Regions from separate parts of the Roseburia sp. genome, predicted to be linked through region 2. Evidence: predicted binding sites of a transcription regulator. Region 2 holds the regulator's gene; each other region holds the start of a gene.
The links. Region 2 encodes Rex, which represses fermentation and respiration genes when NADH is low (regulators of the CRP and FNR family bind a similar motif). Its sites were predicted from a motif close to ATTGTTAANTANTTAACAAT; they were not measured.
Positions count from the first base shown of each region.

Region 1: ACDD58_RS12415 (DUF5692 family protein) is a predicted target of Rex. The motif match lies at 1,296-1,315, and genes of this name have one in related genera.
Region 3: ACDD58_RS19005 (enoyl-CoA hydratase-related protein) is a predicted target of Rex. The motif match lies at 1,281-1,300, and genes of this name have one in related genera.

Region 1 covers NZ_JBGLEJ010000005.1:241,903-245,188, reverse strand. The annotation lists gene ACDD58_RS12420 (response regulator transcription factor) at 1-68, opposite strand, end outside; gene ACDD58_RS12415 (DUF5692 family protein) at 241-1,248, opposite strand; partial or broken gene ACDD58_RS12410 (transposase) at 1,553-2,383, shown strand; gene ACDD58_RS12405 (hypothetical protein) at 2,561-2,740, opposite strand; gene ACDD58_RS12400 (cell wall metabolism sensor histidine kinase WalK) at 2,868-3,286, opposite strand, start outside.
Region 2 covers NZ_JBGLEJ010000005.1:669,549-672,834, reverse strand. The annotation lists gene ACDD58_RS14515 (NAD(P)H-hydrate dehydratase) at 1-991, opposite strand, end outside; gene ACDD58_RS14510 (redox-sensing transcriptional repressor Rex) at 1,078-1,731, opposite strand; gene abc-f (ribosomal protection-like ABC-F family protein) at 1,856-3,286, opposite strand, start outside.
Region 3 covers NZ_JBGLEJ010000005.1:1,703,531-1,706,816, reverse strand. The annotation lists gene ACDD58_RS19010 (response regulator) at 1-384, shown strand, start outside; gene ACDD58_RS19005 (enoyl-CoA hydratase-related protein) at 455-1,258, opposite strand; gene ACDD58_RS19000 (pyridoxal phosphate-dependent aminotransferase) at 1,438-2,616, shown strand; gene ACDD58_RS18995 (A/G-specific adenine glycosylase) at 2,683-3,286, shown strand, end outside.

The sequences.
Region 1 (3,286 bases), 430 kb from region 2:
ATTTCCAGTGCATATATAATTCCCGATGCGATCATAGTATCATCTTCTACCAGTAAAATATAATTCATCTGCAACCCCTTTCTCATTCTGACCAGTCACTGCTTTTCAAAAAATCCACTGTAAAATAATAACACAAAATAAAGAAAAAGCCTACCGCATCCGCTGCGACAGGCTTCTCTTTATTTTTCAATTTTTTATTATCACAGGCATTCCTGCATCAGCAGCATAGCAATTATGTCCCTATGCCTCAGCCTGCTCTGCGATCTTCTTATATCCATCCATGTCATCATAGATGCTGTTTGTCCATGGATTCTTTTTCTTCTGGACAGATTTGTAGATCATAAATACAAATACTGTAACGTTAGCGATCAATGCTAAAGCACTTACGATGTTGTAGATTACCGGATTGTAGGTAGAGTTTACAACAACTACCTCATCCTGGAACATCGGCCAGCACTGCGCGAAGAAGCACCAGATGGAAAGTGTTCTGGCACGGTTCTCAAGCCATGCACCCTTGTTGATAAGAAATGCTGCTGTTGTCGGAGCTAACAGTAATGCAAGTCCGCAGTACCATGCGTGGCTCGGCAGACAGTTATATGTATAAGCAAAGTTCCATAAATCATATGCAACGATCCAGAACCACATCATATCCGGCCAGATCATATCGCGTGAACTGTCTTTGTCGCTCTTTTTACGTACACATACACCAAACCAGCCTGCGATCGTAACCGCATTTAAAATACCTGCGATACCATTCATAATATTCCATGGTCCGCCAAGTACGAACATGCCCGGCTCATCGGCGAGTTCTGTGATATTGCCCCAGTACTGCATTGCAACCTGGAAATCACGGGAACAAGCCTCGAAAATATTGATAGCAAGGATTGCCGGAATTAAAAGCATGAAGATCTTGTTGTTTTTCAGTTCCCAGGTCGTACCGTCTTTTCTTGTTCCCTTGACATAACGGAAACACCAGAAGAAAATACAGCCTGCGGTGGATGAATAATACTTTGCAAGGTGGAACCAGTCGGTATAGGCAATACCTTTTAATACCGTAAACCATGTAACTGTTCCAATGACCGGAAGTATGAACCAGAAAAAGAAACCGCTCCACTTCCATCTTCTTGATACTTCATTAAGCAGAACCAAAGCTGCAAATACTGCTACCCAGATCAGAATTACCGTAAGATTCGAAAATCCATTTCCCGCTGCGGTAAATCCTGAAGGGCCTTCATGAAATGTAAACATATACATTCCTCCCTTATATAGATTAGTTTTATCTGGTCATACCAGACATTGTTATAATTTTAACATTAATTTTATAAAGTTTCAATATAATTTATGTTTTTCTGCAAAAATGGCACTTTTTCGTCCTTTTGAACCAAAAAGTGCCATTTATTTCTTGTGGTATAACCAGTTTTATTTTTCATCCTCGATCGTAAGCGTTCCAGGTCTCACGTTCAGATAGATACTGCCTTTATCGGGAGTTTGACACATTGAAATGCAAAAAAGTACCGCAAAGCCTTGAAATAGGCTTATTTTTTTGTCAAATATTGTCACTCAGTCCATCAAAAAGCTGCCTGCTGAAGACCGGGCATGGGCTTTAAAGAAAACGGGCTTTAAACTTCTCTCAGATGATAAACCTGTTGACCTCACAAAACTGACAGATGATGACAAGAACCAGCTTTATTATAAAGACGAACCATTTACAACAAAAAAACTGGATCAAAGATTGATCATAACCTACTCCCCTAAATATGCCGCTTATCAGAAATCCATCCGTGCGGAGCAGATCTGTCGGGCAGAAAAAATGGTTGCAAATGGCTCTCTAAAAAAACAGCGCAAAAATCCAAATGATCCTGCAAGATTTGTAAATAAGGCAGCTGTAACCAACGAAGGAGAAAAAGCTAAGATCCACTATTATCTCGATACGGATAAGATTGCTGAAGAAGAAATGTATGACGGGCTTTATGCGGTATGTACAGACCTGCTTGATGATAACGTTGCAGATATCTTAAAAGTCAGTGAAGGAAGATGGCAGATTGAAGACTGTTTCAGAACTATGAAAACAGACTTTGAAGCCAGACCCGTTTACTTAAACCGTGAAGACCGAATTAAGGCTCATTTTCTTACCTGTTTTCTTGCTCTGTTACATTTCCGGTTATTAAACCGCTCCTTGAAAGGGACTTATACCACAGAACAATTACTTCACACTTTAAAAGACATAAAATTTACGGATATAGAAGAACAGGGCTTCATGCCGGTATATGAGCGTCAGGAAATCACTGACGATCTCCATGAAACCTGCGGATTCAGAACGGACTATCAATTCATAACAAAACGGAAAATAAAAGGAATTCAGAAAAAAAGTAAGCGGAGATAAAACATTACTATATTTCGTGTATGCAGATAAAAGTGCCACACCCCTTGTATTTACAGGGATTGTGGCACTTTATTAACTAATCAACTGTCAAAAATGAGATTATACACGCCTGTTCTCAAAATGCAAGGTTTTTATCCTGAGCCATATAGAGTTCCGCAAAATATGGATCTTACTTCATCAGTTTCTCAAAAGTCCCCTGGCAGAATCACGAACCGGGCAGGAAAGATTCACCTTTTCCAGTGCCATCATGATCTCATTCGGAAACTGCCTTTCCACGCGGAATATGACCAGTTCCATAAATCCGCGTATCAGATAATGATTTAACATTTCCTCATGATTAAGGACTTTCTCTTTCATTTGCATCAAAACTTTCAGCAATACATTCGACACTACAAAAACAACCAGATATCCGCATAATTCAATAGAAAAGAATTAAATACCCCAGGCACGAGACAGCCAGATGTAACTAATAAGTTATGATCGATCACAGTGGTAATATTACGTCAAAAACCGTTCCTCCAGACGGATTTGATCTGACTGCAATACTGCCATCATGCACTCTCACGATTTCACGGACAAGCGCAAGTCCAAGTCCTACACCGCCAAGTTCCCGGCTTCTGGATTTATCCACACGAAAGAATGGTTCAAACACGCGTTCCCTGAGTTCCTCAGGGATTCCGTTTCCCGTATCCTCCACGGACAGATAAACATGTTTTTCCTTCCGGTATGCAGTTACTGTAACCTGTCCGCCCGAATGATTATATTTTATGGCATTCTCAACAAGATTGTATACCAGCCTGTAAATAAGAATGTCACTTCCAACCATCGTTATATTTTTACATTTTCCAGTAAGTTTTATGTTTTTTTCCTGTGCAAGAGGATCCAGATCTGCTAACACTTCAT
Region 2 (3,286 bases):
TCTGTGCAGCAGTTTTTTCTTTCCCAAGCCCGGGACCTGCCACAATGGCATCTGCCCAATCAAAAGCCTCCTGTAATACAGCCTTCCCCGGAGCAGCATTTTTATCATAAGTAGTAAGAACCGCCTCTGGAACACAGCTCTGTAAAATAATCCTGTTTTCTTCCGGCGTCAGCACACGCACCAGACCGCATCCTGTGGCGTAAGCAGCTTTTGCAGATAAAACTGCCGCCCCTGCCATATTGACACTTCCTGCGATCAGCAAAAGTTTTCCATAGCTTCCTTTATTAGAATGACTTTTTCTCTCCGGGAGCAGCAATAAATCTTTCGTTTCCAATGCCATTACTGACGGTGTCTCTCCCAGCCAGCTTTCTTTCGTGATACCGATATCACATACGATCACTCTGCCGGCATATTCATTTCCCGGCCAGAGAATACTGCCTAATTTCGCAAATGCGAATGTGATCGTGATATCTGCACGAAATGCCATACCAAGGACAGCACCTGTATCTGCAGAAATTCCGGATGCAATATCCACTGCCACTTTTTCTCCCGGAAGTGTATTCATACAACATAATATATCTGCATAAGTACCAGTCACGTCTCTCGACAACCCTACACCAAATAGTGCATCTATGACAGTTGTTGGTCTGATCTGTTCCGGTAAATCCGTATAGACAGGAACACCATATGCATTTAAAATATCCTGCTGGATTCTGTTTTGCTCCGAGCAATGATCTTTATTTCCAGCAAAAACAACTGTAACAGTATGTCCCTCCAGAAATAAAAGGCGGGCGATCGCAAAACCATCTCCACCATTATTTCCGCTGCCGCATACGATAAGAACTTCTGAGAGATCAACCTTTTGCTTATGGAGTTCATTTACAAATGTTATTGCTGCATGCTCCATCAGAAGAAGTCCCGGAACTTTAAAATGTAAAACGGTATTTACGTCATATTTTTGCATTTCCCTGCTGTTTACAAGATACTTCATGATAATAAGCCCCCTGTTATAAGCAAAAAACGCCGCACAAAGATCTGTGCGGCAGCTAATTGCTTCCTGAATTTATGGCACCCTTTTCAGTTGCCGTTTTTTTCTGCTTTTTTGTTTCTGACAATGTTGTAAGATAACTGCATCAAACTGTCGGAAAGATGTACATTCTCTACAACAACATTTTTATCAATGAGCTCCAGGTCTACATGCGCAAAATTCCAGATTGCGCGGATTCCAAGTCCGACTAGTCTGTTTGCAATGGCATCAGCCTTTTCCTTTGGCATAGTAAGCGCCGCAATATCCACCTGATTTTCTGCACAGAAACTCTCTAATTCATCCAGCATGCGGATTTTGATTCCACGCACGGTCACACCGTCCAATGCAGGATTTACATCAAACAGTCCTATGATCACAAAACCAAGTTTTTCAAATTTCACATAGTTTGTAAGTGCCTGTCCAAGATTACCTGCACCCACCACAATAATATTGTGTCTTTCATTTAAACCTAATATCTTACCGATTTCCTCATATAAAAACTTTACATTATAACCATAACCCTGCTGGCCAAAACCACCAAAATTATTCAGATCCTGTCTGATCTGGGATGCGGTCACATTCATTCGTTTACTCAGATCATTGGATGATATACGTTCTACACCGGCATCTAAGAGTTCTCCGAGGTAGCGGTAATAACGCGGCATTCTCCGGATAACTGCCTGTGATATTTCTTTTTCCTGCACAAAAGGTTCCACCTTTCTTACGTTCTCTCGTTTATTATAGTGATTTCCCCTGTGTCTGTCAATGTGTGAAAAATTTAACTATCTTTTTTCAATAAGATATTTTCTGCTTTGTCAGGAAATATCATCAATCAGTTCCATCTAACTGCATTGACAGCTCTTCCCAGGTTTCATAGCAGGTTTCCAGTCGTTCCCTGCACTCCTGCTGTCTTGCTGCAAGCTCATTTAATTTTGCGGAATTAACTGCGTTTTCCGGCTTTGCACATTCTTCATCGATCATGCTTATTTCACTTTCAAGTGCGGCAATCTCTTCCTCGGCTTTTTTTAAACTGTTTTCAATTTTACGAATCCTTGCCTGCTCTGCTTTTTGTGCCTGCCAGTCGAGCTTATTAACGGCATCATCCTGTTTCTTAGGCTGCACATCTGAAGTTTCTGGCTGTTTCACATACAACTGCGTCATAATATCATGTTTTTCCAGATAATAATCATAATTTCCGATATAATTTACAATTGTTTCACCTGTCAGCTCCAGGATTCTTGTTGCTGTCTGATTGATAAAATAGCGGTCATGTGAAACAAAAAATACCGTTCCTGTATACTGGTTTAATGCAGATTCCAAAATTTCCTTGGATGTAATGTCCAGATGGTTTGTCGGCTCATCTAAAATAAGAAAATTAGCATCTGAAAGCATCAGTTTTGCCAGGGAGACACGGCCTCTTTCACCACCGCTTAAATCTGAGATCCGCTTAAACACATCATCATTTGTAAATAAAAAGGCTGCCAGTACATTGCGGATCTTTGTGTTATTCAGCTCTGGATAAGCATCTGAGATCTCTTCAAATATGGTTTTATCCATATGTAAAAGCTGATGTTCCTGATCGTAATATCCAATGTGAACATTCGAACCAAGTGTTACCGTACCACCATCTGCCTGTATCAGATTATTGATGATCTTTAAGATGGTCGTTTTCCCGGTTCCGTTATTGCCGATCAGTGCTACCCGCTCCCCACGTTTAATCTCGAATGAGATATCCGAAAACAATGTAACCGGCGGATATGATTTTGCAAGACCTGACACCGTAAGGACATCATTTCCGCTGACCACATTTGGCTCTAACACGATCTTAATGTCTGTATTGTCCTCAACCGGTTTTTCAATACGTTCTATCTTGTCTAACATCTTTTCGCGGCTCTCCGCACGCTTGATGGATTTTTCACGGTTAAACGATTTTAACTTTGTGATAACTTCTTCCTGATGTCTGATCTCACGCTGCTGATTATAATATTGTTTTAACAGATCTTCACGGACTTTTGCTTTCTTCTTCGCAAAATCCGAGTAATTTCCCTGATATACATACGCTTTATGCTGGAAAATCTCTACAACTTTTGTGACAACGCGATCCAGGAAATAACGGTCATGTGCTACGATCACAACAGCCCCTTTGTAAGCCCGCAGAAAATTCTCAAGCCAGCGGATCGACTCCATATCCAGATGGTTCGTCGGCTCATCTAAAAGCAGTACATCCGGCTTTGTGACTAAAAGTTTGCCAAGGGAAAC
Region 3 (3,286 bases), 1.0 Mb from region 2:
CTGACACGTTTTGCCTGTGAATATGCAGACTATCTTTCACAGCTTCGGAAAAATGTTTCCAGAGGTGTCTTAAGTATGGTAGAAAAAGAAGTGAAAGAAAATTTTGCATCAAATATCACGTTAAAAAGTCTGAGTGAAAAATATTATGTCAACAGTGCATATTTAGGACAGCTGTTTCGAAAAAAATACGGACAGTCATTCAAAGACTACCTAAATAATTACCGAATGGAACAGGCAGCAGACTATTTGCTTCATACAGATAAGAAGATCGCACAGATCGCAGAAGATGTGGGTTATCGTGACCTGGATTATTTTGTAAACCGTTTTATACAGGTAAAGGGCTGTACACCGGCAAAATTCCGGAAGAACATGTTACAAAATTAAAATAGCAGAAGTACAAAAAAGGCACTGGAAGCATCTAAGCTCCAATGCCTTTTTATATTTTAGAAAAATCCTAGAAATCTGTTAAATCAGCAGCTCTTCTCTCTAAGAAAGCAGTCATGCCTTCTTTTTTGTCGTGGGTAGAGCAGGTTACGCCGAATAAGTTTGCTTCCATCTCAACAGCGTTCTTGATGTCCATATCATAACCGTTGTTGATAGCTGCTTTTGCAACGGAAACAGCATAGCTTCCTTTGGAGATGATTTTCTTTGCCATAGCTTTTGCTGTGTTCATTAACTCTTCCGGAGCAACTACTTTATTTACAAGACCGATGCGGTAAGCTTCTGCTGCATCAACGGAATCACAGGTAAAGATCATCTCTTTTGCGCGTCCCATGCCTACTAAACGGGCAAGTCTCTGTGTACCGCCGAATCCAGGAATGATTCCAAGACCTGTTTCTGGCTGTGCGAAAGTAGCGTTGTCAGATGCGATACGGATATCACATGCCATGGAAATCTCACATCCACCGCCAAGTGCAAAACCATTTACAGCTGCGATCGTTACCTGACGCATGTTCATTAATTTGAAGAATGGTACGGAAGCTCTCATACCGAAAGCTCTTGCCTCTGCTGCAGTAAAGTTTACCATCTCAGAAATATCAGCGCCTGCTACGAAAGATTTGAATTCGTTGCCTTTCTTGTCAGGACCACCTGTTAAGATTACAACTTTGATGTCGTCTCTTGCCTCGATCTCAGTTAAGGCTGTGTTTAACTCGTCTAAAGTCTCGCTGTTTAATGCGTTTAATGCTGCTGGTCTTGAAATTGTAAGAACTGCAATCTCCTCAGCAACTTCCAGTTTTAAATTGTTAAAATCGCTCATCGTTTGGAACCCTCCTGAATAGTTTGATAAAAAATTAACAATATACGTTATTAATAGCGTACAGCTTTTCCTAGAATTTGTCAATAGATTATGGGAAAAATTCACTATAAATTCGGTAGAAAAAGTGCTATGATAGGTGGTATGATATTTTGACAAAGATACAGAAAAGAGGAAAAACCATGGGCACAAGCAAATCATACTTATCTAAGGTAGTAAAGGAGATGCCGGATTCAGGGATCAAGGACTTTTTTGATATTGCAAATACGATGGAGGGAGCATTGTCACTTGGTGTCGGCGAGCCGGATTTTCCGACACCGGAACATGTCAGGGAGGCAGCGATCGCCTCTATAAAAAGGGGAGAGACAAAATATACGGACAACCGTGGCACCGTAGAGCTTCGTGCGGCAGCTGCAGAATATCTGGAAAAGTTCGAACTTCATTACGACAGGGAAGATGAGATATTGATCACAATGGGGGCAAGCGAAGGAATAGACCTGGCACTTCGTGCACTGGTAGATCCGGGGGATGAAGTACTGGTTGTGGAGCCTTGTTATGTTTCCTACATTCCGTGTGTAGAATTATGTGGAGGTGTTCCGGTTTCAATTCCATTAAAAGCAGAAAATAAATTCCGTCTGACAAAAGAAGAACTGGAAGAAAAGATCACAGATAAAACAAAGGTTCTGCTGATCTCATTTCCGAACAATCCTACCGGAGCGATCATGGAAAAAGAAGATTTAGAGGCGATCCGTGAGGTTGTGATCGCACATGATATTTTTGTGATCACTGACGAAATTTATGCAGAGCTGACTTACGGCAAAAAGCATGCGTCGATTGCAGCACTGCCGGATATGTATGAACGATGTGTGGTATTAAATGGTTTTTCAAAGGCATTTGCAATGACAGGATGGCGCATGGGTATCGCAGCAGGTCCGGCGGAAGTCATTTTCCATATGAATAAGATCCATCAGTTTACAACCATGTCTGCAGGAACGACTTCACAGGTGGCAGCCCTTGAAGCACTGACAAGTCCGGTTCGTGACGAAGAGATTGAAGTCATGCGGAAGGAATATGATGAGAGGCGAAAGATCATGGTGGACGGATTTCAGAACATGGGACTTGATGTGACAGAGCCGGAAGGTGCATTTTATGTATTTCCATCGGTGAAAAAGACAGGACTTACCAGTATGGAATTTTGTAACCGTCTGTTACAGGAGCAGAAAGTAGCAGTCATTCCGGGGGATGCATTTGGAAATTGTGCAAAGGGTTATATCCGCTGTTCTTATGCTTATTCCAAAGACATTATCCGGCAGTGTTTGGATAAGATCGCAGTATTTGTCAGCCGGTTTGACTTAAAGTAAAGTGCTGAACTGTGTAAAAATGAGCACAGAAATGAAGAATATTATAAAAGAAAGTTTGAGAGATACATGTTAAAAGATTACGACTTAAAGCAACTGGTATCCCCATTATTAAAGTGGTTTTTAAGCCATGCCCGCATACTGCCGTGGCGTGAAGAACCGACGCCATACAGGGTGTGGATTTCAGAGATCATGCTCCAGCAGACAAGAGTGGAGGCAGTAAAATCATATTTTGAACGTTTTACGAAGGCATTGCCGGATGCAGGTGCACTTTCTGTCTGCCCGGAGGATGAACTTTTAAAACTCTGGGAGGGATTAGGGTATTATAACCGTGTCCGGAATATGCAGAAAGCTGCTGTGGAAGTCGTGGAAAACTATGGTGGACAACTTCCGGCAGATTATGAAAAACTGTTGAAACTGAAAGGAATCGGTCATTATACAGCAGGTGCGGTTGCGTCTATTGCATATGGAATCCCGGTTCCGGCAGTCGATGGGAATGTGCTTCGTGTTTTAACACGCGTTTCGGCAGATGATACGGATATTATGAAACAGTCTTTCCGGAGTGAGATGGAAGCATTGTTGGAAGAACTGATGCATGGGACTGGTGACAGAAATGAGAAAAATATATTCCCATGGATGGAGGATGCAGTGGATCTGAGGGCACAGGTATATC